2 linked regions of the Endozoicomonas gorgoniicola genome follow. The protein of the gene in region 2 interacts with the protein of the main gene of each other region in a pairwise test. Links are inferred from orthologs where the notes say so. Each region holds a gene or a part of one and is shown on either strand. Other genes may lie near its edges.

Evidence for each region.
Region 1: the proteins of ispA (region 2) and purT interact in binary tests that used the Escherichia coli proteins (3 or more experiments, as listed by UniProt). The link is inferred for Endozoicomonas gorgoniicola from one-to-one orthologs.

The regions. Positions count from the first base shown.
Region 1 is NZ_JAPFCC010000001.1:2,840,412-2,856,224, forward strand. What follows is about bases 5,140-7,992. They hold purT (formate-dependent phosphoribosylglycinamide formyltransferase), read right to left. Parts: upstream 7,234-7,992; coding sequence 6,046-7,233; downstream 5,140-6,045. Other genes in these bases: NX722_RS13025 (lytic transglycosylase domain-containing protein), read left to right, coding at 5,140-5,202; NX722_RS13030 (acylphosphatase), read right to left, coding at 5,211-5,483; NX722_RS13035 (TlpA family protein disulfide reductase), read right to left, coding at 5,476-5,955; NX722_RS13045 (protein kinase family protein), read right to left, coding at 7,538-7,992. In the rest of the region: NX722_RS13000 (HU family DNA-binding protein), read right to left, coding at 58-399; NX722_RS28690 (cold-shock protein), read left to right, coding at 1,007-1,603; NX722_RS13010 (SlyX family protein), read right to left, coding at 1,690-1,893; NX722_RS13015 (HIT domain-containing protein), read right to left, coding at 1,920-2,321; NX722_RS13020 (proline--tRNA ligase), read left to right, coding at 2,564-4,279; more of NX722_RS13025, read left to right, coding at 4,627-5,139; more of NX722_RS13045, read right to left, coding at 7,993-10,369; NX722_RS13050 (YihY family inner membrane protein), read right to left, coding at 10,470-11,741; NX722_RS13055 (DUF4136 domain-containing protein), read right to left, coding at 11,810-12,376; arsC (arsenate reductase (glutaredoxin)), read left to right, coding at 12,690-13,037; NX722_RS13065 (DUF2069 domain-containing protein), read left to right, coding at 13,062-13,445; NX722_RS13070 (DUF748 domain-containing protein), read right to left, coding at 13,442-15,511; DnaA regulatory inactivator Hda, read right to left, coding at 15,547-15,813. UniProt on the Escherichia coli protein: Involved in the de novo purine biosynthesis. Catalyzes the transfer of formate to 5-phospho-ribosyl-glycinamide (GAR), producing 5-phospho-ribosyl-N-formylglycinamide (FGAR). Formate is provided by PurU via hydrolysis of 10-formyl-tetrahydrofolate.
Region 2 is NZ_JAPFCC010000001.1:5,725,206-5,741,055, reverse strand. Bases 6,442-9,331 are described here. They hold ispA ((2E,6E)-farnesyl diphosphate synthase), read right to left. Parts: upstream 8,392-9,331; coding sequence 7,492-8,391; downstream 6,442-7,491. Other genes in these bases: NX722_RS25825 (hypothetical protein), read left to right, coding at 8,767-9,331; NX722_RS25830 (exodeoxyribonuclease VII small subunit), read right to left, coding at 8,395-8,658; dxs (1-deoxy-D-xylulose-5-phosphate synthase), read right to left, coding at 6,442-7,184. In the rest of the region: NX722_RS25865 (ankyrin repeat domain-containing protein), read right to left, coding at 1-436; NX722_RS25860 (aldose epimerase family protein), read right to left, coding at 548-1,606; galK (galactokinase), read right to left, coding at 1,692-2,840; NX722_RS25850 (UDP-glucose--hexose-1-phosphate uridylyltransferase), read right to left, coding at 2,881-3,915; UDP-glucose 4-epimerase GalE, read right to left, coding at 3,988-5,004; more of dxs, read right to left, coding at 5,256-6,441; more of NX722_RS25825, read left to right, coding at 9,332-9,339; NX722_RS25820 (alanine/glycine:cation symporter family protein), read right to left, coding at 9,418-10,884; NX722_RS25815 (alanine/glycine:cation symporter family protein), read right to left, coding at 11,316-12,851; NX722_RS25810 (carbon starvation CstA family protein), read left to right, coding at 13,201-14,631; NX722_RS25805 (methyltransferase domain-containing protein), read left to right, coding at 14,755-15,663.

The sequences.
Region 1 (15,813 bases), 2.9 Mb from region 2 along the record:
AAAAAGAAGGGAGGCCAAATGCCTCCCTTTTGTTTTTTGTTTACCTGAGCAGACAAACTAAGCCAGGGCGTACTCCTTGAGCTTCTTTAATGGCCGAACCTTAACCTGCGTGGTGGCTGGTTTAGCTGGCACATCCATAAGCTCACCCGGCCGGAAAGGATTAGGAACACCCTTACGGGCTTTCTGGGCGGGTTTTTTCTTGGTAACAATTTTCAACAGTCCGGGAAGAGTAAACTCTCCACACCCCCGTTTTTTAACATGACGCTCAACGAGGTCACTGAGTTCCTCAAAAACGGCTCCGACTTCTTTCCTGGTCAGCCCCGTATTGTCAGCAATTTCAGCGATAATCTGGGTTTTGCTGTATCGATCCTTGATAGCTGAGGCTTTTTTACCTGTCATGCTGTTAGTCTCCTGATGGTTATCCCTGTACAAACACTGCGGCATTTCGCTGCAGTTTATTATCTGCCACTACACCAGGCTGATGTGCTTCCTGAGGAGAACCAAAAACACCTGTAAATGCACTTCGGATCACTCCTCTTTTCTCTGAAAGCCTTAAATACCAGTGTTTTGATGCTTTCAGGACATCTAAATCCACTATACCAACAGTATTTTTTATCTGCGAGCATTTTTTCAACAATTATTTATGACATAAAAGTCAAGCCTGCCAAGGCGTACAAAGCCATTGAGGTCAAAAACGTATCAGGTTACATTAACGAAAAAAGGTGTAATAATCAGTCTTTGAGTCTGAGCTTTCCATGTACTTTCTTTTGCTCTGTTTGTGCAGATAGAAAGGTACAAAAAAATGAGAAGCAGCCTGGTTGCTTTTCAGGCTGATTAAAAAATAAAGTCGTTGTTTAGCTGCATGGATTACCTGTTATCTGGAATCAGTCACTTAATCCTGATGTTACCAGAGAGGTTCAATCCAATATTTTCAGTTTTTAACTATAACAACTTGCAGGCGGATTCATGGTTTATGTCACCCGCCTGATATAAAAAGGGAACTGCCTTGAAACATCTCAAATTTATCCATGCCCTGGCCGGACTTCTGGGACTGATTGTTCTGGTGATTGACGGTCGACTCATTGCTGCTGCCATCCACCAGATGCTGCCCGCTTCCACGCCGGTTTTCCTGTTATTGATAGCGACTCTGATTCACTTTTGTCTGGGAAGCTATCTGACCGTTTATCGCTGCAAACTGAAAGTGGTCCAGCTGCTGTCAGCGCTGGTGCTGATTGCAGCATCCGTTCTGCCTGCTCTGGCGATTTTTGGGCAAACACTGGTCACTATGCCTTTGATCGTCATGCTGATCTGTGTCGGGGTCGCACTGCATGTACTGATTAACCTGAAGTCTTTTAATCCGGTCAGCCCAATGGAACACCAGGATACTGACCGGGAAACCGGTACCGTAAAATGGTTTAATGTCACCAAAGGGTTTGGTTTCATTACCCGTGACCAGGGCGACGACGTGTTTGTTCACTATCGCGCTATTCGGGGAGAAGGCCATCGTACACTGTCCGAAGGCCAGCGAGTCGAATTTGTAGTGGTAGATAAAGACAAGGGCTTGCAGGCTGAAGATGTGATTGCTGCCCGCAAAGGCCGTTAACCCACCAGCGCCAATCACACGGGTAAAAAAACACCGGAGACTAATCCGGTGTTTTTTTACCCGTACTGTAAAGGGCTATTAAGAAATTAATAATGCGGAGGCGGCGCTTCGTCCGAGTCACCCTCCACATCACCCGCAACCACTTCCTGCATCTGCTTCTTCAACTGCTCAACCTGCAGCTTCAGCTGATCAATTTCCTGTTGCTGGCGAGTCACTACATCATTCAGTTGAGCGACCGTATCTTCCTGAAAGCTCATCTGCGTCTGCAGTTCAATTAACTCATCTTTCATGACTAGCTCCCGGTTCAGGCGAACACTTAACCAAATCGGGCGAACAGAGGCTGAAACTTTTCACGCATCTCAGCCAGCTCATTGTCGGAATACGGTTGGGCTGGCGCCTTGCCCCATACAGGCTCAGGCCAGGCCGCATCATTCTGTTTGCGAACAACATGGTGCATGTGCAGCTGTCGCACCTTGTTACCCAGTGCCGCAACATTCATCTTGTCCGCTTCGAACAGATCGTTCATATAGCGGGACAGGATACCAGACTCAAGAGCCATCTGAATCTGCAATTCATCCACCAGTTGAAACAGTTCCTCAATTTCCGTTACACGAGGTACCAGAATACACCACGGATAGGTGGCGTCATTCATCAACAGAACACGGCACAACGGCAGGTCACCCAGTACTACGCAGTCTTTTTCCAATTGAGGGTCCAACGGAAATTCTTCCATTACAGGCTCCGAAGTCAGTACAAACCGGCACACTATATCTGACCTGTTGCAGGCTGAAAACCGTATTCATGCAGGTAAAGATGAAAAAAACGCCGGCAGACCGTAAAATACCGCTTTTTGAATGTCGACAGCTCTGCCAGTGACCGTGAAAGTTTGCTGGCAGGGAGCCTTCCGAACATGAAAAGTCCGACAGGCTCACAGCGTCGTTAAAGAGGATATTCGCACACATGCGCACAAGTCAGTCCTTGATGGCCACCCTCAAGGAAACCCCGTCTGATGCCGTCGTTATCAGCCATCAGCTGATGCTGCGAGCAGGCATGATCCGCAAACTGGCATCCGGCCTGTACACCTGGATGCCCATGGGTCTGAAAGTACTTCGTAAGGTCGAGCGAATCGTTCGCGAAGAAATGGATCGCTCCGGCGCCCAGGAAGTACTGATGCCAGCGGTTCAGCCCGCCGAACTGTGGCAGGAAACCGGTCGCTGGGAACAGTACGGCCAGGAACTGCTGCGTTTAAAGGATCGTCATCAGCGTGACTTCGTTATCGGACCGACTCACGAAGAAGTCATCACCGATATGGTTCGTGACGAAATCAGCAGCTACAAGCAGTTGCCTGCCAACCTGTACCAGATTCAAACCAAGTTCCGTGACGAAATCCGTCCGCGCTTTGGTCTGATGCGTGGTCGTGAGTTCATTATGAAAGACGCGTACTCCTTCCATAAGGATCAGGAGTGCCTGAACGCCGAATACCAGAACATGCACGACACCTATTTCCGCATTTTCGAGCGTCTGGGTCTTAACTTCCGTGCCGTAGAGGCAGACACCGGTTCCATTGGCGGTAACGCTTCCCACGAAATCCATGTACTGGCTGAATCCGGTGAAGACGCCATCGTTTTCTGCGAAGAAAGCAATTACGCCGCCAACATTGAAAAGGCTGAAGCCGTAGCCCCTGCCCACGACCGCGCTGCCCCTGCGGCAGACATGGAACTGGTTGATACGCCAGATGCAAAAACCATCGCAGCCCTGGTTGAACAGTTCAACCTGCCCGTTGAAAAAACCGTTAAAACGCTGATCGTTGCCGCCAGTGAAGAAGCAGAGTCTGACTTTGTTGCCCTGCTGGTTCGTGGCGACCACGAGCTGAATGAAATCAAGGCAGAGCATCTGCCAGACATTGCCGAACCACTGCGTTTTGCCACTGACGAAGAAATCAGGGACATCATGGGAGCTGGTCCAGGCTCTCTGGGGCCGGTTGGTATCAATATTCCATGCATTGTTGACCGCAGTGTTGCCGTTATGTCCGATTTTGGCGCAGGTGCCAACATCGAAGGCAAGCACTACTTCAACATCAACTGGGAGCGTGACGCCCGGTTTGACCGTGTTGAAGACCTGCGCAACGTGGTAGAAGGCGATCGAAGCCCATGTGGCAAAGGCAAGCTGATCATGAAGCGCGGTATCGAAGTAGGACACATTTTCCAGCTTGGCACCAAATACTCCGAAGCGATGGGCGCCAAGGTTCTGGATGAAAATGGTAAGGCTGTTACCATGCTCATGGGCTGTTACGGTCTGGGTGTCTCCCGCGTGGTAGCCGCAGCAATCGAGCAGAACCACGACGACCGTGGCATTATCTGGCCGGAAAGCATTGCACCTTTCCAGATTGCTATCGTCGGTCTGAAGATGGAGAAATCTGAAGCCGTTCGCGAAGCCGCCGAAAAGCTCTACAAGGAACTGACGGAAGCAGGTTATGACGTTCTGCTGGATGACCGCAAAGCCAGTCCGGGTGTTAAGTTTGCTGATATGGAACTAATTGGCATTCCACACCGTGTCGTACTGAGTGATCGCGGGCTGTCCAATGGTCAGGTAGAATATAAATACCGCAGTGCTTCTGACCGGGAAGACGTGGCTCTCAGTGACATCACTCAAATGCTTAAAGACAGACTGGGTTAAGATAACCCTTACCAGAAGTCTGCTCATCGTTGCCCTGCTGCTTCCGGCTCTAGCCGGGTTGCAGCGGCGGCACGCCCCTCTGCTGAAAGAACCCTTAAACAAAATAATTACTTAATCATTTATGGAGTCTCAGACAACGACAAGGCCATTCACAACCTGAAAAATCCAATCGACTGGACGCCAAAAATTAAAGCGACAGACTTTTACCACATCAACAATTAACAGAAGACAAATCTGAAGCCGCTCACAAAATCGCCGAAAACTTTACAGACAGGTAACTGACGAAGCGACGCGCTACGACGCTCTGCCTGTTGATGTAACACCAAACCAGGAATACGAGACCCTTAGTGACATTACTTAGCCATCTCACCAGATACCTGCTTATTACTGCCCTGTTACTCCCTGCCTTTGCCGGGGCGCAACAGCGGAATGACCCTTCGCTTATCCAGTCGTTGCAGGACAACCTGCATCACGCCGACGGTTTTTCCGACCATTTCGAAACGGAAGTCTGGTTGCTGGATATGTCCCAGCGTATGCGCCCCTTTATTGAAGACCCCGAACAACGAATCCAGCTTTTACAGATAGTTCATAGGGAAGCATTACGCACCAATCTGCCACCAGAACTGGTTCTGGCACTTATCCATACCGAATCGTCCTTTGACCGTTTTGCCGTTTCTTCCGCTGGTGCCCAGGGTTTAATGCAGGTTATGCCTTTCTGGAAAAGTGTGATTGGTCGTCCGGATGATAACTTGACGGATATCGAAACCAACCTCCGCTATGGCAGTGCTATTTTAAGTCACTATCTGGAGCGGGAGTCTGGCAACCTTACCCGGGCTCTGGCACGTTACAATGGCAGCCCTGGTCAAACCTGGTACCCGGAAAGAGTTTACAAAAACTGGACGAAGCATTGGAAAAATGACTAACGCGTGGCCTATCCGGTCGTAAAGGTTTCAAACGCCTGCCAGGGCTCATCCGATACGTTCACTGACTCGACCTGAGCCATCGGAGGTCCTTCGTGAAGCCAGTCTGCCAGTTCTGACAGCGCGGATTCCTCACCACACATCAGAACTTCTACCCGCCCATCAGCCAGATTTTTTGCCCAACCAGAAATTCCCAGTTCCTGAGCCTTTCGCTGGGTTGAACCACGGTACCAGACTCCCTGAACCCTGCCTTTAACCAGCGCACGTTTACAAACTTTAGCCATCCGCTGTCACCTTTTTCTGTTGTTTGCGAATTGCCTGCTCAATAGTATTTTGTGTCTGGGGACCATACAAGGTTTCAACCAGCTCACCCTGAGGACTAACAATAAAGGTGGCGGGTAAAACCTGTGGTGTCTGAGTTTTCAGGCGCTCGAGCGGACTACTGGTCAACACGGGAAAACCAATGTCGAGTTTGGCGATTTTGTTATCCAGCTCAGCCCCCTGACTGTTGTCAAAGTCGTAACCCAGAACCCGGATGGCGTCTGACAAATAAACGGCGTTCAGCTCCGGTATTTCTTCCCGACAGGGGTCACACCACTCTGCCCAGACATTCAGTGCCAACCAGCGTCCCTGCCCATCACTGAGACTGATCCTTTTACCGACACTGTCTGTAAATTCAGGCTGACTACAGGAGGACAGCAGTGCCACCAGAACCACCAGCAGAGGCATAGTCACCGGAGAAATAAATCTGAGCATTTGCAGTCACCTGAGCATTAGACCGGATTCCAGTGTAGCAGGAGAACCTTACCAGCTGGAACACGGTTTTTTGCTCAACTGAAACAGGCTCTACCCGATGCTTACTTTAACATGGGCAGCGATGTTACGGGCTTTTCTACAGGCATCTTCAGTATTCTCCCCCAACGCCAGGGCAACCCCCATACGACGAGCGCCATTTATTTCCGGTTTGCCAAACAGACGTAAATCGGTTTCCGGCTCCGACAGTGCTGCCTCTAAATTGCTGAACATAATCCGGGAGGAGTTGCCAGATGGCTTAATGACTGCCGACGCAGCTGCTTTGGATTGATGTATATGATTCACAGGCAACCCGAGAATAGCACGGGCATGGAGTGCAAATTCACTGAAGTTCTGCGAAATCAGGGTCACCATGCCCGTATCGTGAGGGCGTGGAGACACTTCGTTAAACAGGACTTCATCCCCTTTAACAAAGAGTTCAACACCAAACACACCATACCCGCCAAGCGCACCGGTAATCGCACCAGCCACCAACTCAGCCTGCTGCAATGCCAGATCAGACATTCTCTGCGGTTGCCAGGATTCCACATAATCTCCCCCTTCCTGGCGATGACCTATCGGTGCACAAAAGTAAGTCCCCTGGCGGGAGCGAACCGTCAGCAAGGTGATTTCATAATCAAAATCCACAAAGCCTTCAACAATGACCCGTGTCTTACCTGCACGACCGCCTTCCACGGCGTAATCCCAGGCAGAGGTAATATCGCCATTCGACTTCAGTACACTCTGGCCTTTCCCGGAAGAACTCATTACCGGTTTAACCACACAAGGAAAACCAATTTGTTCAACCGCATCACGCAGTGCCTGTTCCGATTCAGCAAAGGAAAATGGTGAAGTTGGCAGTCGCAACTCTTCCGCAGCCAATCTGCGAATCCCTTCCCGATCCATAGTAAGCTGGGTTGCGCGCGCACAGGGTACGACAGTAGCCATACCTTCACGTTCAATATCCACCAGTACATCGGTAGCAATGGCTTCGATTTCCGGCACAATATAGTCCGGGTGCTCCACAGCAATCAGCGTCCTGAGCGCATCAGCATCCAGCATATCGATAACATAGCGACGATGAGCCACCTGCATGGCGGGCGCATTGTCATAGCGATCAACAGCAATCACTTCCACCCCAAGTCGTTGCAACTCGATAACAAGCTCTTTTCCGAGTTCACCAGAACCCAGCAGTAACACCTTCGTTGCAGAAACAGACCCCGGGGTACCAATGGCTACCATAAAAAAGCTCTCCGTAAAGGGCGATAGTGAGAAACGACAATAGTGAGACAGGACGATCATGAGAACGAAAGCCGTGCTGTGATCATACCGGCGAATGGTTGCACTTACAGCAGTCAAAACTACTGATTGCATGTTCGTCTTTTTTGAGCATCAATTACAAAACCCAATGATCTGTCTTTATGACTGCAGGACCCACTGCAGGATCCGGAAAAACAGAAACAGACAGTCGCCTAATAGAGCGCAGGCGAATAACCTTGCCCGAACGATCAGGTTTCTATTAGAGCCACAAGATACACGACACTTATCACTGGGATTCATAACGAACACAGCCAGCACCGCTGTTCGGTCCTGTCTGGTTATGGTTAATATCACAGAAGTCGTAATCATTGGCCTCCGTAGGAGCCTCACGGACTACGCCGTAATAATAATGCCCAGCACCAGCGGACTCTCCATAGGCACCATTTTGTATCAGTGTAATGGTATGGGTGACCTCGGGCGGAGGGGGTACAAACGTCTGACTCTGCGGAAGTTGCAGATAGTAGCTCAGCAACGGAGTCTGTTGCCACAACGTCTGGTCGTATACCTGCATGGCTTCGTCAAGCCCGTTCACATGATGGGGAGCATAAACGTTAACATCAATACCCAGCAGCGGTAACAGAGCCAGGAGCCCCGGCTCGAGCCAGCCATTGGGATCTGTACTGCCATTATCAGGCAGGCTATCCATCTGCCCGGTGCCAATACCTGTCAGGCTGGCAAACTCCATCCTCAGCAATGAGTAAAGCTGGATGGCCTCGTGCCGGGGTAAATCAAACTGCTCAGGGTGATTACGAATCTCATCAAACAGTCGAACCATGCCCCTGAACCGTCGAACCAGTTCCTCACGGATACCCTGGTGCGTTCTCTCACTCCCAGTGACAGCATTAATGGCGCCAGCAATGGCAGCAGGGAGGCAGTTGCCATCCGGCTCAACATACTCAACATCCATTCTGTGCCGGAGTCGTTCACGTATCTGCTGATAGGTATTATCGGTTTTTTTCTTATAGTGTCTGATCAAAACCTGGGCTTCACGACTGGCTTTGAGAAATGGCTGAAAGTAGTCGTGTTCCTGCATCATATTAAGCAGAGTAAAGAACTCTTTAGGTTTTGTCGGATCCATTGCCAGCAGTTCTGCAATGAAATTAAGAACCGGCTCAGGAATGGTTTTCACCTGGTATTTTGACTTCGAGTATTTCCTGGCCCACAGCTTTTTCAGGTTTTTGCTGATAATGCCAGGCTGATGCCCCGCCCCGCGGCTGATTGCGCCGTAAATAACATCCCTGTATTTCATATGTTGTTGAAACTTTTCGTAATTACGGGCCGCCTCCTCTGGTGAATGGTCTTCTTCGATGGGGGCAAAATTACGAACTTCATCAGCCAGGAGGTACTCTCCTGTGGCGATTACAAATAAACTCATGGCCAGTAACTCCCAGTCCATTCCCATTGGGCTGTAGTTTTGGCGGTTATAGAATGCGCTGCTCGTATGCTGGCCGAGCATAATTGCTGTGCCGACAATGGATGTAGTCATATCATTCGGCGTCTGCATTTCGCGCATACAGCCCAGGTCAGTCAGGTGTGCACGAAAAGTTTTTTTTTCTTTATCATAAGACACCAGGTAATTAGAGGGCTTAATGTCCCTGTGTGTTACCTGCTGAGCGTGAGCCAGGGCGACAGAAAAAACCACTTCACTGATAATAGTTTGCAGGTTCTCCTGGACTTCGGGGAAACGGGTATCGATCAAATCTTGCAGATCCCCTTCAGGGTAGAGTTTCATGACCTGATATATAGTGCGTCCGTCTGACCACTGGGACTCAGGCTTAACAATGTATTCGCTGTTCAGTTTGTTGTGATCCAGAATCGACTGTAACCGGGCAATGGACTTCAGGCTGCCTCCCGCGAAAAGGTTGATCTCCTTCATCGCCCATTCGTTACCCTGGTCGTCTATTACCTTAACAACCGCTCCCTCTCCTCCTTTACCCAGAAACCCCCGGTCAATTCGCTGATAACGCCTGCCAGTGCGTGGATTCTTATAATCCCACCTGCGGTCCACGCTGGCTGCTAACTCGCTGACCAGGTCTTCATCCTCTACGATTCTTTCAACGCCTTCCTGAACTTGATCGAGAGAGCCGGATAAAAGCGCCAGAATCTGATTCCCCTGCTGCTGGGAGACGTTCCCAAGATAAGGCAGTAAGTGTCCCCAGGCAGCTACTCGCCTGTCACCCGAGCCAGAAACAGAACTGACTCTCTGTAACAAAACAGCCAGGCTCACTGCAGGATTTTCAGACAGTACAATCTGTTTCAGTTCTTTGTGACACTTAATAAGAGCCATCAATACCGTCAGGGCACTTTGTCGGAAACCGTCTTCATACAACAGGTGTTGAAATAAATATTCACCAACACCGGCAAAATCCGTGCGTGCCATGTAACGCGTGTGCAGTTCCAGCAATAGCATCTGCTGCGGTGGCGCAACGCCATTTAAATAGTTCTGCAAACGGCTGTCGGGAGTCTGCGATGACGCCAGACGCCGAACCGTCAACCTGTTCTCATTAAGGCCTGCCATATAGAGTTCGGAAGCAGAAACACTTCCGGTATTATTCACGTGAAGAATCGCGATGCCCTGACTCCCCGACGAACCAGAGTGGGAGGACCCTTCCCCTCCTAACCAGGCCAGCTGTACGTTCAGCCTCCGTATATAGCTGTTTTCCAGTAAGAACTGTAAAGGCTCTCTGTCGCTATTTATTCTGGAGACGGCGAGGCAGACAGGTACAGGTCTGTTGGTAAAACCGATACGTACGTTGGCACTGTTTTCGCTCACCCTGGGAAGAACAGTGTAACCATCCCCGGATAGCCCGGTATCAAGGTTCAATTCAGAAAGGATACGAAATGGAGCATTAAAAAACAGAGTAATGCTGACCTGGTCCAGAGCCGTTAAGCCGGCGTTACTTCGGGTGGGTAAAAAGCAAATCAGCTGCTGGGGATCATCCTGCTGATTTTTCCCCAGGTAGCCACCGAACACCAGGTCATTTAACGTCAGCAGGGATAAAATAATGAATACAAGCCGGTATTGAGTCTTGCTCCAGCCTAAACATCTCATCGTCATTTGTTAGTATCACAGCCATGTCTGGGCTTCTAACTATAGTTTATCTCCAGCGAATGGCTTTATTTGACAGGTGGCTGGCTGTTGACAGCCCAGCCTGACCTTACGTTTGTTCAGGTTTATTATCGTAAGAACTGCACTGGTAAAGCTCATCAAGATTAATAGCAAGCGCAGCTGCCCTGATTTCATTCACATGCAGGAGCCGGTCAATCAATCCTGAAAACCACTGCGGACGCCCCTCCCGGGTGATGCTCGCCAGAGCGCGAGCATCAGGCATGGGCCAGGGCTGTTGCTGACAGAACGAAGCAAGCTGCATCTGTCGTAAATCCTGCACCAGCACCAGTTCCCCCTGATGACTTTTACAGATTACCCCCTGCTCCTGCAACAGAACGATATAGCGTTCCCAGTCTTCCAGGGAGAGAGGCCACTCATTCTGGAACAGTTTATAGCTGACCGTTTTACCCTGACAAAACTGTTTCCGGAACATGGACAACATTACCAGAAGCCCCAGCAGGGGCGGCCAGTGTTCATCCTTTTGCTGGCCTACCGACATCGTCAGGTTACGCACCATGACTGCACCGAACAGAACAAGGTTCCAGCTCAGGTAAATCCAGACCAGAAAAACAGGAACCGCAGCAAAGGCGCCATACACCAGTTCATACGTCGGCGTCTGAGCAATAAATTGTGCAAATACACCTTTGGCAACTTCAAGCACCGTAGCGATGACCACCGCTCCTGTTAAAGCATACCGAAAAGGTACCTTGCGGTTAGGCACCGCCGCATAGAGCAGAGTTAACACCATGGTACTGAGCAACACCGGCATCAATCGCAACAACGCAGATTCTGCACCGAAAAAAGCCGTCGTATCAGAAATAAATTTCAGCGAAGCCAGATAAGACGTCAGAACAAAACCCAGACCAATCAAAAAAGGGCCAAGGCTCAAAATAGCCCAATACAGCAAAAAGCCGGAAACACCACGACGTACCTTGTCCACCTGCCAGACTTTATTAATGGCTTTGTCTACCGTTTTCAGCATCATAAAGGCAGTCACAATCAAAAACACTACACCGACCGCAGTCAGTTTGCGCGCCTGCTGGGAAAAACTGACCAGATACGTTTTTACGGTTTCACCCGCCGTTGGTACAAAATTATGGAAGATAAAAGACTGTACCGTTTCGCCAATACCCTGAAAGCTGGGAATAGCAGACAGCAGGCTGTAAGTCACGGTCATCAAAGGCACCACGGCAAAAAGCGTGGTATAGGTAAGGGCAGCCGCACTGTCCATGCAGCCGTTCTGAACAAATCGTTCAACCGTGGACTTAATAAACAACAACAGTTGTTTGATGGAACGCAGGGAAATATCGGGCCTGACCATGAGCTGCTCCTCAGCACATAAGGAGAAAAGGTAATTGTCTACCTCTACTCCTTTATTCAGTCAGGATATCAGCTACCGGAGGCTGGCGGAAAGCCTTTAAGGATCGCATCGACTGCATTATTAATCTGCTGAGTGCGTTTTTCCGGTGTCGAAAGGTCAGGAATTCGAGCCTGGGAGCGTCCACGCCAGACCAGCTCTTTACTGGCAGGGTCAATAAAATCGACCATCAGCGAACCTTCCTCGTAATCTCTCACACGAGTTTCTGACTGCAACCCCACCCCCCAGCTGTTAATGCCGTATCCCAGCGAGGTAGAAACATGGTTCTCTTCCCGGCGGGTTTTGGTTTTAGTGAGATAATTGACCAGAAAATCCGCGTCAGACTCATCCACCAGCCTGAAACCTTTGGCTTGCAGATCACGGTTCACGGCAGCACGCACCCTGCGATCCTGCAGGCCATCCAGATGATAAGCCGACGACTGATCTTTATCGACCGTCAGCCAGGCATAGTTTTTCCAGCTACTCATCTGCTGCTGAACCCTGGCCGATGTATCATAATCCCAGTCAACTCTCTGGCTGGCACAGCCCGCCAGTAATAAGACAAAACACCCTAATAACCAATGCCTGCTGCTTAACATAGTGATTTCCTATTCTGTTTGTGACCGAAGCAGAAGCATATTCCGTCTTATAAGTACTCTCCAGTTCAAGGGTGACAAATTACATAACATTTGCTCAGTAAAGAGCGTCTTAAGGGGAGTAGCAACGTAGAACATCCCAACGTCATCCCCGCGCAGGCGGGGATCCACTGGTCGTGGTGGATTCCCACCTTCGTGGGAATGACGGAATTACGGAAGTTATTTTGGGACTATGCCTTAAACGGTTGTGCAGAACCACAATCGGGTTTAGCATCTTTGCCTGAACAAGAAAAAGAGCACAAACGAGGAAACCTGTATGGCTGTCACCCTCTATCACAACCCACGCTGTTCAAAATCCCGGCAAACACTGGCACTGCTGGAAGAACAGGGCATCAATCCGGACATCATTCTGTATCTGGAAACGCCTCCTGACGAAGCTACCCTGAAAATACTGTTAAAACAGCTGGGTCTGACAGCCAGAGAACTGCTGCGAAAAGGGGAACAGGAGTACAAAGATAATAATCTGAAGAACCCGCAGCTGAATGACAAAGAGCTGATTCAGGCAATGCTGAAGCACCCCAGGCTCATTGAGCGCCCGATTGTTGTCAATAAAGGGCAGGCGCGAATTGGCAGACCACCGGAGTCTGTTCTGGAAATCCTTTGAATAAACCCTGTGAATAACCAGACAATGATAAAAAAAGCAGCCTTCATTTACTCCTTAACCATGGGCTTATACGTCAGTCTGGCGCTGGCACTGCTGGCAGAAACCTGGTGGCTGAATCCACCACCGGGTTCCAGGCTGGTCATCACCGCTATTCAGCTGATTCCTCTGACTCTGCCCCTGTACGGGCTGTTAAAACGCAATCCAAGATCGGCTGCATGGCTGTGCTTTATTCTGTGTTTTTACTTTATCAGTGGAGTTTTATCGGTTTCAGCCCAGCCCGGGTCGTTTCATGGCTGGCTGACAGCAGGCATCAGCTGTCTTCTTTTTAGCGTGTCTCTGTTGTTTATCCGCTGGCAGAGCCAATTAATAAAAAGTCAGCTAATGAAAGTCAACCAGGAGACAGGTTAATAACGAAGTTTGAAGTACATCCGGGCCTGCTCATCCACCACCTCAGCAGGCTCAATATGCAGGCGTTTGCTGTCTACCCCAGCGTCAAGCAGGCAATTCTTAATCGTTTCCGCACGCCCCTCAGCCAGATTCTGTAAACTTTCAGGCTTGAGCGGCCAGTGATTCACCAGCCAGCTTTCCGCTCTGGCAACTCGATGTTGTTGTGTCTCCTCACTTATTTCCGGAAGGCGGCGATTATGAATACGCAAATACATCTGTTCAATCAACTGCTCCCGGGTTTGCAAAGGAATTCCGGCAACATTTTCTGACTCTTTTTTAAGCAGGCCAGAATACAGTTCCAGCAGGTCTGCATCCAGCTCAGCCCTGGCCAGACCTGCCTTATCGGCCTTTCTGGAAGCAAGCCCCTGAAACGATAAATCAAGGGCAGGTCTGCGACTCAATACATTGGTCCATTGACGAACCGTTTGTTCAGATTCACTACACAACAGGGCTCGCCCCGGTATGTAATCAATCGCTTCAACCAGAGGCTGCTGACTGCCTGAAAGTCGACCCAGGTACTGTAAAGGTTCATCCGTCACACGTTTGAGACTGACCTTTATACTGTCCTGTAACAGGTTCACCAATGCAGAAGACAAGGGCTCTTCAGATAACTTACGCTCCGCAACGGGTACAATAATTCGTCCTTTATCGTCTGTCATAGCAGCCCGAATAAACGACAGGTTCCAGTCTGTTGCTGAATCATTGTCGGGTCGTGCTTCAAACCGGGTAAACGTCAGTCGCCCCTTCGCATGTCGTTCATCTGCTCCCCAGGATAACTGCATAACGGCATTCATCGTACTGTCTGCCAGATCATAGCCAGCCACAACCCGTTTCTGTTTTGAAACACTGCCAAGGTCGACGTCTCTCAGATCAATCCGGGCTTTACCATGTCCATCAGCTTGAAGCTCTGCGTCAACAGCAACAGGCAGCGTCTGCAAAGCGTAAGCCGTTCCTTTTAAAGTCAGTGCCGACTCACCATTGCTGACAAGCTGCCCGTCCAGGTTACCCAGCTCCGGTTTTCCCTGACCGCTTTGCCATTGGTCCGGACGGGTAAATAGATTCAGCCGCCTGAGTTCCAGCTCGGAAAACGCCTTCAGCTGCTCTGGCAACAATGCCAGCGCCTGCTCACTCAGAAGTACATCTGCACCATTCAGAGAGCCTTTAACCACCGATACCTGACCATCGGACAGGGAAAAACCCAGCAGTTCAAGCTCGTCCCAGCGAAATTTCTGGTCTTCTGCAAAGCTCACAACTCCCTGCTGAAGCATCAGGCTCCCTTCCAGACTGACACTGTGCCGGGGCGACCAGAAAAAACCCTGGTTAGCACTGACTGTCACCTGTTCCCAGCGATCAAACGGGCTGTCAGGGAACGCTGTCTGAATCGTAGCCAGCGGCACACTCCGGACATCAAACTCACCATTAAGCTCACCACGGTTCAGGTCGAACTGCCCCTGGAATGTCCAGTCACCCTTCTCTGGTAAACCATCAACCGTCAGTCTCAATTCACCACTGTCGCCGGCCTGAATCTGCATGGACTGATAGGCCAGAGAAGCCGCCAGAGGTTGCTCTCCGCTGCGAGACAGAAACAAACCGCCCTTGCCCAGTTCAAAATACTTTACGACGTTTGTCATATATTCCTGAAGCGGTGAAGATTCAGCAGCGTCGGGGCTGCCCAGAAGATCCAGGTCAACATTAACAAAAGGGCTTTGAAAATAGAGGCGGGATAGTTGCAGGGCATCAGACGAAGCGAGTTTTGACAGGGGAATACGCATGCGTACTTCATCGGCACTGACCGTTAGTCCCGGCAGCAGATACAGGTCGGAATCTTTAAAAATCAGTTCTCCGCTGAACAGGGAGTAATCTACCCGCACCGGCAGAATTTCAATACCGGATTCCTGCGACAGTCTTTCCAGAAAGTGCCGGGCCAGTCGTTCGGGTAAAAGGAAGTAACCTGACAAAAGAGTCAGGAAAATAAGCAGTCCAGCTATGACACTGACAAACCAACGTGACTGCGACCGGCTTTGCATAAATACTCTCTGGTTACGCAGGATTAAGTTGTTAACTACCAGCTCATAACCTGTTTCACAAAAGGGATGGTCAGCTTTCTTTTAGCTCTTAATGACGCACTGTCGAGCTTCTGAAGAATCCTGAATAAGTGTCCCATATCGCGGTTGCTGCGATAGATAATGAAACGGGCAACGTCTTCATTCATGTCCAGCCCCCGCAGATGAGCGCGCAGCTGCAAGGCGGCCACCTTTTCTTTATCGGTCAGTGGCTGAACCTGAAACACCACCCCCCAGCTGAGCCGGGAAACCAGGTCTGGCAACTC
Region 2 (15,850 bases):
TTACCACATCAGGCAGCCCCTTATAGGAAGCGTACATAAGAGCAGTCCAGGCTGAAGAGGGTTCGTTTGTTTTTTGAGATGGCGTACATTCGGAGCCGTCTCCAAATGATATGTAGTCTATCCACATGCAAGTTTTGCTCATTAACCATTCAATATAACCCAGGTATTGAATAAAGCTGGAATAGGTTCTGGGAACCGCAATGTTTTCTTCCTGGTAATTAATGTCAGCTCCTTGGGAAAGCAACGGCTTAATGTGCTCAATTATGGTCTCTTCCGTTGGGACATGATAACCGGCTTTTTCGGAAAAACTGATTTTTTCCTTAATACGAGTGATCAATTGTTCGTTTATCTGATCATCAGCCAGCGTTGTAGAGCACCACAAGGGAACTGTTACGGCTAAAACGGGCATTATTTTTTTGAATATTCTATAAAACATTTTTCTTCCTCTATTTCTTATAGTTAGCCTTTGGACTGTGTATTAAGGGAAGAGTTCCTGATATTCATCATAATTAAAGGCACTGGGCATACAGTGCCTTGTCTTGCTCAATTATTCACTTAAACCAAAAGCAAATACGGTTGTGTGATCGTATACCTCGCCGGGCTTCAGTTCGGTTGAGGGAAAGTCAGCCTGGTTGGGAGAATCCGGGAAATGCTGGGTTTCCAGACAGAAACCATCTCGCTTGTTATAGCGACGCCCCGCTTTTCCGGGCAGGTCATCCAGAAAGTTGCCCGTATAAAACTGTACAGCGGGCTGGGTTGTTTTTACCGTCATGCTTCGCCCTGTTTCCGGCTCGATGACCACTGCGCATTCTTTCAGTCGCGAATCCCCTTGATTGATTACCCAGCTATGATCGTATCCAAGAGCCTGTAGCAGTTGTTGGTTATCCGCATCAATATCCTGCCCGATCACCCTTGGCTCTCTGAAATCCATGGGTGTCCCTGCAACAGGTTTGATATCGCCAAAAGGTATTGCCGATGCATTGGTTGGCACGAACGAATCGGCAACTAACTGCAACTCATGTTCGAGACAGCTCCCTGAGCCTTTAAGGTTAAAATAAGAGTGATTTGTAAGGTTGACGACAGTTGTCTTATCGGTAGTTGCACAGTAGCTGACAGTCAGCTCATTCTGGCTGTTCAGGCAGTAGGTTACCTGTATATCAAGGTTGCCCGGATAACCTTCTTCACCGTCCGGTGATTGATAACGCAGAGTCAACCGGGCTTCAGTATCGTTATGTTCTGCGCTGACTGACCAGATACGCTGATTGTACCCCCGGTTGCCACCATGCAAATGGTTTGGGCCATTATTGCAGGCCAGCTGATAATGCCTGCCGTCGATCACTAACTGACCTTCCCTGATACGGTTAGCGTAACGACCGCACAGGGCGCCCAGGTAAGCCGACTGATTTTCGTAGTCAGCAACGTTATCGCAGCCCAGCACAATATCAGCAAAATGGCCGTTTTTGTCCGCTGTTTTCAAGCTTTGGATAATGCCGCCCAGGTTCAGGATGGATACTTCAGTACCCTGAGCGTTTGTCAGTGTGTAACGGGTGACGGTCTCACCCTGTGAGGTTTGACCGAAGGGCTCTTGCTTGATTGTCATTGTCATAGCTATTGTCATAACGAGCAAAAAAGTAAACAGAGAAAAACGCCGGTCAGAACCGGCGTTAATTGTGGGAAGTTGTCAGCTGACCTTACAGTACCGAGGCACCCTGACTGGCTTTGCACACATAAATATCAGCAACCAGCCCGGTTGCGGTTTTATACTGGTTGTCAATCGCCTGCCTGATCGCTTCCACCTTGCTTTCAGGAGCAAGCGCAACAACACAGCCACCAAAACCTCCGCCTGTCATACGAACGCCGCCTTCTGCACCAATAACGTCCTTGACGATATCAACAATGGTGTCAATTTCCGGTACGGTAATTTCAAAGTCATCACGCATGGAGATGTGAGACGCTGCCATTAATTCACCCATACGCTTCAGGTTGCCCTGTGGCATCACTTCAGCGGCTTCCAGAGTTCGTACGTCTTCTGTTACCACATGGCGAGCCCGGCGATAAGCCACTTCATCAAGCTCATCTTTACGGGCTTCCAGCATCTCAACGGTGATATCCCTCAATGCCTTCACGTCAAAGTGTTTAGCCACTGCCTCACATTGCTGACGACGAGTGTTGTATTCTGAATCAACAAGACCGCGCTTTTTATTGGAGTTGATAATCACCACCGCAGCGCCTTGTGGAATGGCAATGGAGCGGGTATCCAGACTGCGGCAGTCCAGCAGCATGGCATGGCCTTCCTCGCCACGGGCTGACACCATCTGATCCATAATGCCGCAGTTAACGCCAACGTACTTGTTTTCAGCCTCCTGACCAATTAAAGCCAGGTCTTTCAGGCTGATATCGTGACCAGACATACGGGTCAGTGCCAGGCCGGTGCAAACCTCCAGACAGGCTGACGACGAGAGACCAGCACCCTGTGGCACATTGCCGATGATAGCCATGTTGGCACCTTTCAGTGTCAGTCCGCGTTCCAGCAGAGCGGTTGCCACACCTCTGACATAGTTGCTCCAGGTAGCATCTTCGCTGGGTTCTACAGGCAGAGCCAGTTCAAACTCGGTGGTTTGTCCATCAAATGCCGCTGCGGTTACAACAACCTTCTGATCATCTCTTGGGGTTGCTGCAATGATCGCCTGGTAGTCGATGGCGCAGGGCAATACAAAACCGTCGTTGTAGTCGGTATGTTCGCCAATCAGGTTAACCCGACCGGGTGCCTGAAAGAATAACTCAGGCTGTTCTCCAAAGGTTTTTTCAAACAGGGCAATCAGTTGTTGTTTCATTTCCATGACTTTTATTTCAATCCAATCGTTTAATCCAATCGTTCTATCAGGCGTTCAGATAGTGTGTTTCGGATAAGTTGCGCAGCCGTTCAGCAGCCTGTTCAGCCGTCAGATCCCGCTGGGACTCTGCCAGCATTTCAAAGCCCACCATAAATTTACGCACAGTGGCTGAGCGCAGCAGTGGCGGATAGAAGTGCGCGTGCAGTTGCCAGTGCTCTCGATTATCGTCGTCTGTAGGCGCACCATGCCAGCCCATGGAGTATGGGAAAGAAGTCTGGAACAGGTTGTCGTATTTGGTCGTCAGGCGTTTGATAATATCTGCCAGTGTCGTACGTTCACTGTCTTTCAAATCCGGCATTCTCAGAATATGCCGCTTAGGCAGTAACAGGGTTTCAAATGGCCAGGCTGCCCAGTACGGAACAACTGCAATCCAGTCATCATTTTCCACCACTGTCCGTTCACCGGACTCTGATTCCTGGCGGGCGTATTCAACCAGCATATTGCTGTGCTTGTCGGTCAGCCATTGCCTCTGGTTGTCGTCTTCCTTACGGGCTTCATTGGGCAGAAAACTGCTGGCCCATACCTGTCCATGGGGGTGTGGATTGGAGCAACCCATTACCGCACCCTTGTTTTCGAACAGCTGCACCCATGGGTATTTACTGCCCAGCTCGGTCACCTGTTCAGACCAGACATCCACCACCTGACGAATGTCTTCGACACTTAACTGTGGCAGAGTTTTACTGTGATCCGGAGAAAAACAGATCACTCTTGCCTCGCCACGGGCTCCGGAAGACCTGAACAGGTCAGAGTCACCGGCAGCGTCTGGCGTATCGGTCAGCAGGGCCGGAAAATCATTGGCAAACACATAAGGCCGGGTGTAGTCCGGGTTGCTGTCACCGGTAATTCGCTCATTGCCCGGACAGAGATAGCAGCTCGGGTCGCGGGTTGGACGATTGTCGGTGGCGGTCTTTTCTACCTGTCCCTGCCATGGTCGTTTAGCACGATGAGGGGAAACCAGAATCCAGTCACCGGTCAGTGGGTTGTAACGGCGATGTGGATGATCGACCGGATTAAATTCCATAGAACTCACTCTTTACTTCCTTTATTCGCAGTAGCTATTTTTTCGCAGTAGCTATTTTTTCGTAGTAGCTATTTATTCGCTGTAGCCTTCCGGGTTTGCGGTTTGCCATTTCCAGGTATCAGCGGTCATTTCGGCAATCGTCCGGGTGGCTGTCCAGCCCAGCTTTTCGTTGGCATACGATGGGTCTGCGAAACATTCCGCTATATCGCCTGGTCGGCGTGCAACGATTTCGTAAGGAATGCTGTGACCACAGGCGACTTCAAAAGCACTCAGCATTTCCAGAACGCTGCTGCCGTTTCCGGTTCCCAGGTTGTAGGTATGAACGCCGGTATCGTTCCAGTGGGTTTTCAGGGCTGCCAGATGTCCCTCGGCCAGATCCACGACATGGATATAGTCACGGATGCCAGTGCCGTCTTCGGTTGGATAGTCACCGCCGTACACATTCAGCTTTTCCCGTTTGCCAACGGCGACCTGGGCAATGAAGGGCATCAGGTTGTTGGGAATGCCGTTAGGGTCTTCGCCAATGATGCCGCTTTCATGAGCGCCGACCGGGTTAAAGTAGCGCAGCAGGCTGAAGTTCCAGCGCTCATCCGAAGCAGACAAATCCTTCAGCATTTCCTCTATAACCAGCTTGGTGCGGCCGTAAGGGTTTGTGGGTGTGCCGGTAGGAAAGTCTTCGCGGACAGGAACGGTTTCAGGATCTCCGTACACGGTGGCTGATGAGCTGAACACAAGGTGACGTACATCGAATTCATTCATGACTTCCAGCAGGCAACGGGTACCATTGACATTGTTGTCGTAGTACTTCATTGGCACCTTTGTTGACTCGCCTACAGCTTTCAAGCCAGCAAAATGGACGACAGCATCAATAGAAAATGCTGAAAAGACTTTTCTCAGTTCTGAAATATTCCGAATGTCAACGTTTCTGAAAGCGACTTCTCGACCGGCAAGATGTGACACCCGTTTCAGGGATTCTTCCTTGGCGTTACATAAATTATCAACGACAACAACATCATAGCCAGCCTTCAGCAGCTCAAGGCATGTATGGCTGCCAATATAACCGGCTCCACCTGTGACCAGAATACTCATCTCATTATTGTCCGTGCCTGTTTAATATTGTGAATATCGTAGCGGAGAGCCGTGTCCGGTAATTTGACTTATATCAATGATGAAAATGTTTTCAAAATTTTCATTTTTTGCAATTCAGGAGACAGGGATGACTGAATTTCAGTTGAGATAGAGAAAAGTGTTTGGGGGATTTATAGGCGGATTTTCTGGTCTGAATGTGAAACCACCGGCTAAAGCTGGTGGTTGTTTCGTTCTGGAAAGCGCACCAGATTCTAAGATCTGGCAACCTGTGCCAGTGCGACAGTCTGACGAACGTCCCTGCTCAGGCGGTCATTAATTGAATTGACGATACCCTGAGGATCAAGCCCACACTCTTCCAGTTGTTGTGCATGGCTGGCAGCCTCAATGTAACGATCAGGAATACCCAGGTTCAGCACCGGTACATTCATCGCCTGTTCATTCAGGTATTCGTTTACCGCAGAACCTGCCCCGCCACTGATGCAGCCTTCTTCAACGGTGACCAGCAGCTCATGGTTTTTCACCAGTTCATTAATCAGCCCGGTGTCCATAGGCTTGATAAAGCGCATATTGGCGACAGTTGCACCTGTTTGCTCGGCGGCTTTAAGCGCGTTGGTCAGAACGGTACCAAACGCGAGAATGGCCACGCGTTTACCCTGACGGCGAATTTCACCCTTACCGATTTCCAGTGGTTCCAGGGCTTTACTGATTACTGCGCCTGGCCCCGTACCACGAGGATAACGAACCGATGCCGGGCCGTTATATTGATGACCAGTGGTGAGCATCCGGCGGGTTTCATCCTCATCACCGGGTGCCATGATCAGCATCTTGGGGATGCAGCGCAGATAGGCAATGTCGTAGCAACCACCATGGGTCGGGCCGTCTTCTCCTACCATGCCAGCGCGGTCAATGGCAAACAGTACATCCAGGTTCTGAACAGCAACATCGTGTACCAGCTGGTCATAACCCCGTTGCAGAAAGGTGGAATAAATAGCCACCACCGGTTTCATGCCTTCACAGGCCATGCCTGCTGCCAGTGTGACAGCGTGTTGCTCGGCAATGGCGACATCAAAGTAACGATCCGGATAGTGTTCGGCAAAGCGGAGCAGGTCCGAGCCTTCGCACATGGCAGGCGTAATGCCAACCAGTTTGTCATCCTGCCCTGCCATATCAAACAGCCACTGCCCGAATACATTGGCGTACTTGGGCTTTTTCGGAACAGCGGGTTTTGGAGAGAGGGCTTGCTGCTTCTGAGGTTCCAGCTTGGTAATGGCGTGGTAGCCAATGGGGTCCTGTTCTGCCGGGTTAAACCCTTTACCCTTGCGTGTTACTACATGCAGAAATTGCGGACCTTCCAGATCTCTCAGGTTTTCCAGCGTATGCAGCAGCATGGGCAGGTCATGGCCATCGATAGGGCCAAAATAGTTAAAGCCCATTTCCTCGAAGAGCGTGCCGGGAATGATCATTCCTTTAACGTGTTCTTCGGTACGGCGGGCCAGTTCCCAGGCATGGGGGATGGAGTTCAGTACCTTTTTGCTGCCTTCACGGATATGGTGATAGGTTTTGCTGGACAGTATCTTGGTCAGATAATTGGACAACCCACCCACGCTGTGTGAGATGGACATATCGTTGTCGTTCAGTATCACCAGTACATTGGCCTTCTCGTCAGCAGCATGGTTCATGGCTTCATACGCCATACCGGCTGTCATCGAACCGTCACCAATAACCGCTACAGTACGACGATGATCCCCCTTGAGCTTGGCAGCAATCGCCATGCCCAGGGCTGCACTGATGGAGGTACTGGAATGTCCAACACCGAAGGTATCGTAAGGGCTTTCACTGCGTTTGGGAAAGGCGGCCAGGCCGTCTTTCTGGCGCAGGGTATCCATGCGCCCTTTACGACCGGTAAGGATTTTGTGGGGGTAAGTCTGATGACCTACATCCCAGACCAGACGGTCTTCCGGTGTGTTGAACAGGTAATGCAGAGCTACAGTCAGCTCCACAACACCGAGGCCTGCACCAAAGTGTCCTCCGGTCTGACCGACCGAGTAGAGCAGGAACTCACGCAGTTCCCGGGTCAGCGCAGGCAGGTCGGACACATTCAGAGCGCGAAGTTGCTCGGGCGTGTCGATGTTGTCCAGTAAGGGCGTTTCGGGCCTGGTCTTGGGTATTTCGTGAAACATGTTGTCGTTTGCGATTCGGGCTTCTTCGGACTTCTTCTGCCTAACAGGGGGTGGCTGCCAGTTGAACATCAGTCAGTTTTTTCCTGAGTTCATTCTGGCTTAGATACCCCTTCTATGTATCCACCATACGCCTGTAGGTAGGGTTTGGGGAAGAGCTGGTATGAATAAACTTCCTGCTCAGGAAATTGAAAAAATCGGTTGAATCCGATTTTTATAGCTCATTACTGTCGATTGTACCTGAACCTTTGTCGATAAGGCACTCTCAGATCAGGAGCAGAAATCTGCTACATCGGTTTGGGTTCATGCACTAATGAGAGCGGTGGATAATATACTCCGCCAACTGACGAAGCACCAAAGCCCGTTCGTCGAAGTCTTTGATGGCATCAATGGCGCTGTCATACAGTGACCGGGCATAAGCCTGAGCTTCTTCAAGTCCCATGAGGGAAACGTAAGTGGGCTTGTCGAGTGCCAGGTCTGCACCCTGTTGTTTTCCCAGGGTTCTGGTATCAGCAATAACATCCAGAATGTCGTCCTGTACCTGAAAAGCCAGGCCAATGGCTTTGGCGTAGTGATCCAGTTGTTCCAGCTGGTCCACAGGTGTAAAGCGATGGCTCAGGGCGCCCATTTGCACGCTGGCGCGAATCAGGGCGCCGGTTTTGTGGTTGTGCATGTGCTGCAGCTGATCGGCAGTCAGAGGTTTGCCAACAGAGTGAAGGTCTTTCGACTGGCCACCCGCCATGCCCGCGTAGCCAGAGGCTTCTGCCAGACAGCGCAGTTGTTTCAGCCTGGATTCGGCCGAATAGTCGTCTTCCGGTATCAGAAGAGGGTTGCACAGGGTTTCAAACGCCAGGGTCTGCAGAGCATCACCGGCAAGAATCGCAGTGGCTTCATCAAAGGCTTTATGGCAGGTGGGTTTGCCACGGCGCAGGTCATCGTCGTCCATGGCGGGCAGGTCATCGTGAACCAGTGAATAAGCATGAATCAATTCAACCGCACAGGCGGGCGCGTCGGCAGACGAGTGATCGCCCCCCACTGCCCGGTTGGCTGCATAGACTAACACCGGACGAATCCGCTTGCCGCCATTGAAGACCGAGTAGGCCATGGCTTCAACCAGTTGCAGGCTGATATCACTGCTGGCAGGAATGACCTGTCGCAGTTTGTCATCGACCCGCTGCTGGCAGCGAGCCATGTAATCCTTAAGCGTCATGGCTTATTTCTCTTCCCCCTGTCCTACCCCTCCTTCAAGAGGTTCGAAAGGACGGGTTTCCAGTTGACCGTTATTGTCCAGCAGTTGTTGAACCGTCTGTTCTGCCTCGGTTAAAGCCTGCTGGCATTCTCTGGTAAGCCTGACGCCTTTTTCAAAAGCTTTGAGTGACTGTTCCAGTGTCAGGTCTCCGGACTCCATCTGTTGAACCAAAGATTCCAGCTCACTGAGCGATTTTTCGAAGGCAAAGCCCTGGTTTTTTTCTGGCATGCTGAGAGCCTGTTCGTCGTTCCGGCAGTCAACCGGATGACAACAGTTGTCACCCGGTTGGTCGATAACTTTTCCGTATTCTTGCAAAAACGGGAGTTTGCATCAGTTATGGATAATGTAAATCGTGCAGAAGCATACCACAAATCAAGGCTTGGGCGGATTCTGTTAAAACGGGGTTATGTTTCGGAGGCGCAGCTGAAAAAGGCTACTGAACTGCAGAAACAGACCGGGCAGCGGCTGGGAGAGGTATTGCTTGAGATGAAGGATATTTCCCTTTTTCAGTTACGCAGGGCGCTTTCCAACCAGACCCGGATTCGTTTTGCGTCGTCTCTGGCTATTGCCCTGCTGCAACCGTTGCAGTCACTGGCCGGGCTACAGGGTGAAGATGATTCGGATGAAGCGATACAAGGGACGGATCAGCTTACCCGGCTTATCGCACCTCTGATTAACTCACTGACGACGGCCGATGGTTTTCAGGCGCTGGAGTACGATCCGTATGATGCAAGGGCTGAGATTCGTGCAGATGGCTCGATTCGGCTGAGGATACCCTGTTCACTGGGCGAGCTAAGATTTGAGCATCTGCGCATCCGGGCTTCGGTCACCCAGGAGTACGAAGAGCTGACGATTGCGGATGTGGATCTCAGTAAAGCGAAGTTCTCGGTCAGAGCTGTACGAAAGTAGTCGCTTTTTAAAAGGCAAAAGAAAAGGGTGCAATGGCACCCTTTTCTTTTTTCAAACGTCACGAATTAAACGATTCTGTCAGTCAGTGATGAAAGCAGGTTTTACGTCAATTGCTTCAGAGTCAGTTGTAGAACCGTTGTTATGTTCCTGCCAGACATCCTTATCCATGGTTTTATCCAGGAACGGGAACTTGCGGCGGTTGAAAACCGGAGTCATACCGTTGTCCAGCTGTTCGTCGTAGTCTTTCAGAACCTGGATCACGATACTGGACAGAACGCAGATAGCGACCATGTTGATCAGTGCCATAACACCCATGGCGACGTCAGCGAAGTTCCACACGGTGGGCAGACTGCTGACAGAACCCCATATTACCATAGCCAGCACCGCAACGCGGTAAGCGATCAGGATACCTTTGTTGTCGTTGATGAAGCGCAGGTTGGATTCGCCGTAGTAGTAGTTAGCAATGATAGACGTGAAGGCAAACAGCAGGATAGCCAGTGCTACCAGATGGCCACCCCAGGAACCCACCTGAGAAGACAGGGCTGCCTGAGTCAGTTCGATACCGGTCAGTCCGCTGTCCAGCATTCCGGACATCAGGATGATAGCAGCGGTTGCAGTACATACGACGATGGTATCGACGAATACACCCAGCATGCCCATCAGACCCTGGTTAACCGGGTGCGTCGAATGCGCGGCAGCAGCAGCGTTTGGAGAACTACCCATACCCGCTTCGTTGGAGAACAGGCCGCGTTTGATACCGTTCACCACTGCTGCACCAATGGCACCACCGGTCGCGGAGGTAAAGTCAAAAGCACTGGAGAAAATCAGCTTGAATACACTTGGCAGTTCAGTGACGTTCATCAGAACAACAATCAGGGCAATGGCAAGATAACTCAGGGCCATCACAGGAACGATCATTTCGGCTACTTTTGAGATAGAACGAATACCACCGAAGATGATCAGTGCGCTGACAACAGCCAGAGCAATACCAATCAGACTTGGCTCAATGCCGTAACTGCTGAATGCTGCAGCGATGGAGTTAGACTGAACACTGTTGAATGCAAAGCCGAACGCAATGATCAGGGAAATGGAGAAAGTGACACCCAGCCAGCGCTGGCCCAGGGCTTTTTCAATGTAATAAGCCGGGCCGCCACGATAGGTGCCGTCGCCATTGTTAGTTTTGTAAATCTGTGCCAGAACGTTTTCTGCCAGACTGGTTGCCATGCCCAGCAGCGCAATGAACCACATCCAGAATACTGCACCTGCGCCACCGAGATAGATTGCTACGGCTACACCGGCCATGTTACCGGTACCGATACGGGCTGCGAGACTGGTACAGAAAGCCTGGAAAGGAGAGATCTGGGATTTGTTAGCGGTGGTTCGGCTCCCCATCATGGTTTTGATGGCAAGGCCAAAGCGACGGAACTGAACAAATCGGGTGCGAACAGTGAAGAAAATACCACCACCCACCAGCAGGTAGATCAGCACGCTGCCGTAAAGCAAGTTATTCAGCGAATCGATGATTGGTGCAATAAATTCGTTCATAAGGTTCTCGGAGTTATTAATAACCTCAGAGTTTTATTTCAAATAGCTTTTTAAAACATTAGGGAATAACCGCGAGCATCTTAGTGAAGATACTTACCGGGTGGTCGCATGGATTTTTATTAATGAAAACGGGGTATGCTGCAGGTAATGCGGTTTGAACAGCAAAAAATATTTATACGTCAATTGTTGCCTGTATCGGTATATATGCCTAGAGATGTAAGTAATGCAGGCGGGGTAGACAAGGTGTGTATATTAACTGTACAGAGCAATAAATTATGCTTTTGAGTAATTTCTGGTTAAAAAAACTGCATTTAGTGACTGAGCCACAATAAACCATTGAGAATAAAAAAAATACAGATGGAAACCATTACTGTGGCACCTTGTTAACATGTGTCGCAGGAATGGTTTTTATTTGTTGTCTTGTCAATTATTCAGGAACGGTCAGGAAGCTGGTTTGTGTCATCGGCAGCTTTGGGTAAAGCTGTTTCGGGTGGAGTCGCTTCGGATGACGTGCTGTCGCTTCCTTCGTCCAGGTCATCTGGCTCATCAGAGCCGGAAGTCCAGACATCGCTATCTATTGTCTGATTCAGGAAGGGAAAGTGCTTACGATTAAAAACCGGTGTTTTTCCTGCCTGTAACTGCTGGTCGTAATCTTTCAGCACTTGCAGTGCGGGACCTGACAGTAAAACAATAACCACCAGATTAATTAATGCCATAAGCCCCATGGAAAGGTCTGCCAGAATCCATACAGATTCCAGACTGCTGACAGCGCCCAGATAAACCAGTGTTACTACAGCCAGGCGGTATAAAAATAACAGTTTCCGGTTGTTCTTCATGAACAGCAGGTTGGATTCACCGTAGTAATAATTGGCGACAACCGATGTAAAACCAAACAGAATAACAGCACCGGTAATAAACCATGCACCCCAGGGGCCGACGATACTGCCCAGTGAAGCCTGAGTGAGTTGAATACCATTCAGAGTATTGCCTGTTTCCAGTTGTCCCGATAACAATACGATGGCAGCTGTTGCAGTGCAGATGACAATGGTGTCGATAAACACGCTGGTCATGGAAATAATACCCTGAGCTGCCGGGTGATGTGGCCAGGGTGTTGCTGTTGCAGCAGCGTTTGGGCCGCTGCCCATACCTGCTTCGTTGGAGAACAGCCCCCGCTTTACCCCCTGCATAACGGCCTGGGCAACGGAGTAGCCAATCCCCCCACCAACAGCCTGCTCAAGACCAAAGGCATGGCTGATAATCAGGGAAAGCACGGCAGGGATATCTTCCAGACGCATCAGGACGACGACCATTGCGATCAGGAAATAACCCAGTGCCATAAATGGCACCACTATCTCGGCAAATCGGGTGATGGTATGAATGCCCCTGAAGATAATCAGGCAGGTTATCAAGGCAAAAAACAGCCCGATGTACTCGATGCTGATATCGGTGTAAACAGAAACGGATGCAGCCACCGAGTTTGCATGCACCATATTAAAGACAAAGCCAAAAGTAATCAGTAGCAGGGATGAAAACAGCATACCCAGCCAGCGCAGCCCCAGAGCCTTTTGGATGTAGTAGGCGGGACCACCACGGAAAGTACCATCATTGTTATTGGTCTTATAAAGCTGGGCGAGCGTATTTTCTATATAGCTGGAAGACATGCCCAGCAGAGCCACCACCCACATCCAGAAAACAGCACCCGGCCCCCCGATATAAATAGCAATAGCCACCCCGGCAAGATTACCGGTACCTACGTGAGCTGCAAGGCTCGTACATAATGCCTGAAAGGAGGAAACTTCGTTTTTTTCGGTCCGCCTGGAAGCAAACATGATTTTCCAGGCGTGAATGAAGTAGCGAATCTGAACAAAGCGGCTACGCAGTGTAAAATAGACACCTGCACCCAGTAGCAGATAGATAAGAAGGTAGCCCCAGAGTACTGATGTGATGGCATCAATCATACCGCTCATGAATGTATCCCGATATTTCAACACCCGAGAAGCTTAGCAGATAGAATTTGACCGATTGTTCCAGTGAGTTGAAAAGCTACGCGGATTAATAGCAAACGATTATTAATTGTCTATTTCTAGTTCCTAATTTTTATCAGACCTCACCGTTTAAACGACTATTTTTACACGACAAACTATTAATACGCATGCTGATTGAGACCATGCTTTCGTTATTAGCCTGAGATTACTGGAAGCCATTTCATCCAGAATCCGGAGCTGAAGGCATTGGTATCTTTGAAGACCGTGGCGAGTGGAAGTGCCGGAATCAGAGAACCCGAGCCTCCATTTATGTATTCCGGAGGTTCTGGTTATGATGAGTTTTTTCTGTGCCTTACTGGCATTGTTAACGGGTTATTTATTGTATGGGGCGGTGGTGGAAAAAGCGTTTGGTGCCGACTCTACCCGCACAACACCGGCTTACAAGCTAACAGACGGTGTTGACTTTGTTCCTTTAAGCTGGCCAAAAATCTTTCTGATTCAGTTTCTTAATATTGCCGGGCTTGGTCCAATATTTGGTGCCATTCTGGGAGCGCTGTACGGTCCGGCAGCGTTTATCTGGATTGTCTTTGGCTGCATTTTTGCCGGTGCGGTTCACGACTATTTCTCTGGCATGATGTCGCTTCGTCATGAAGGCAAAAGCATTCCGGAAGTCGTAGGCATTTATCTTGGCTCACACGTCCGGCAGTTTATGAGGGTTATGTCCATTATATTGCTGCTGCTGGTCGGAGTGGTCTTTATGGTGGGGCCTGCGTCACTGCTGAGTAATCTGGGCTTTGGAGGTGTGTTCGCTGACAAGTCATTCTGGCTGGCGGTCATTATTGGTTACTATTTCGTTGCCACCATTTTGCCGGTCGATAAGCTGATTGCCAGAATCTACCCACTGTTTGCACTGGCGTTGTTATTTATGGCGGTGGGGATTGCTGTCATGCTGGTCATCAATGACCTGCCGGTACCGGAGGTCGGAGCAGTTTCCAACCATCCTGCCGGTTTGCCGGTATGGCCGATGCTGTGTATCACCATAGCTTGCGGGGCCATCAGTGGTTTTCATGCGACCCAGTCACCTTTAATGGCACGGTGTATTCCCAATGAAACTATTGGTCGGCGAGTGTTTTATGGTGCAATGGTTGCTGAAGGCATCGTGACGCTGATATGGGCAGCTGCGGCCATGGCATTTTTCCCGAACGGCATTGAAGGGCTGTCAGAAGTGTTGGATAAAGGCGGCCCGTCACTGGTGGTCAATGAAGTGGCAATTGGATTGATGGGAAGCCTTGGTGGCATGCTGGCTATCCTCGGAGTTATTGCCTGTCCGATTACCTCAGGCGATACGGCGTTCAGAAGCCTGAGGCTGATTTTTGCTGATATGCTGAACATATGCCAAATTCATATCTTTCACCGACTGGTTCTCGCAGTTCCGGTTTTTTTGGCGGGTTACCTGCTGACGCTGGTCGACTTTTCAATTATCTGGCGCTACTTCGCCTTTTCCAACCAGGCACTGGCTACCGTTGTTTTATGGACAGCAGCCGTTTATATGGTCACTCAGGACAGAAACTTCTGGATTCCTCTGGCTCCGGCTGTGTTTATGACTGGAGTGTGTTCAACCTATATTCTGATGGCGCCTGAAGGCCTTGCGTTGTCCTCATCAGTTGCCTGGCCTGCTGGTGTACTGGTTGCCCTGACTGCTGGTCTGCTGTTTATTCTTAAGGTCTCTGGAAAGCGTCAGCAAAGGGAAGAAATGGTTTAGTGTCATGATAATGCGCTGGAATTCGCCTGTTGATCTCTCTATGATTTAGTCGTGAATGGTCGTGCGAATACTGCTTTGTTCGTCGCTGTCATGTATAAATCAAGGAAATAATAATTTCATCTTATGGCGATACTTTCGTTTTTTCTGGGTATTGGTATCACCTGGCTGGTGATGTCCGGTTTATTGTCCCAGATTATCATGCTGCTGGTTCGTATCTGGATTCCTTCTTCTCGCTCTGAAAAGGGAGTCATTGATGATCAGTGGCTTCTCAACAGTGGTGTTTCCACGTCTTCCCGCTGGCGTCTGCTGGGATACTGGCACGACACTTCCAGTTATCGCCAGGCCTGTTCAGAACTGGCAGGTTTACTGGCTGATAAAGCCTGCCTGTCGAATCAGGACAAAGTTCTGGATATGGGCTTTACCAGTTATGACCAGTTACTGGTCTGGCTCGACTACTATCAGGTCGAAGCGCTCACAGCGGCTACAGAATCAGAGCAAATTCTTGTCGACGCACATGACTACTGTGGTCACTTCAGCCAGTTACATCTGGAGCGTGGCAGTGTCCCGGTTATGCAGCGCCTTGAAGATGGATGCTTCGATAAGGTTCTGGCACTGGACTGCGCTTACCACATGAAAAGCAAGAAAGCGTTTTTTCAACAGGCTCGACGGGTGCTGCGCCAGGGTGGTTCAGTGACGTTAACCGATATGATGCTGGCCCGGCCTTTTAAAGACCGCTTTGAACAGCGGCTGGTGACCCTGATGGCAAGAACCTGTGGTATCCCTGTAACAGGGTTGTATGTGAAACAGGTTTATGAATCCATGCTGAACACTTGTGGCTTTGAAGATGTTCAGATGACTGACATCAGTGAAGATGTCCTTTCGGGCTTCTGCTTCTGGTTTTCCCAGCATTACGGACACTTGTCTTCGGTAACCCGTTCAAAGGTCTGGATTCGTCTTCGTCTTCTGGTCTGGTTTATTCGCTGGATGCAGCATCGGGGATTGCTTCGTTACCATCTGGTTTCGGCGAGATAACAAGCTGTTCATAACTTTCTCTTCCAAGGTTATTCACAGCTTCTGTGGATAACCTTGTGGTCATTTTTGGGATAGTCCTGCAGATCCCACTCCATCTAGTACTATTGTTTTATTGGTTAAAAAATGAGCAGTGATGCTTTGGGCTGTAGTCTTGCTGATTAACATGTTGATAAATAAGTAATTATTT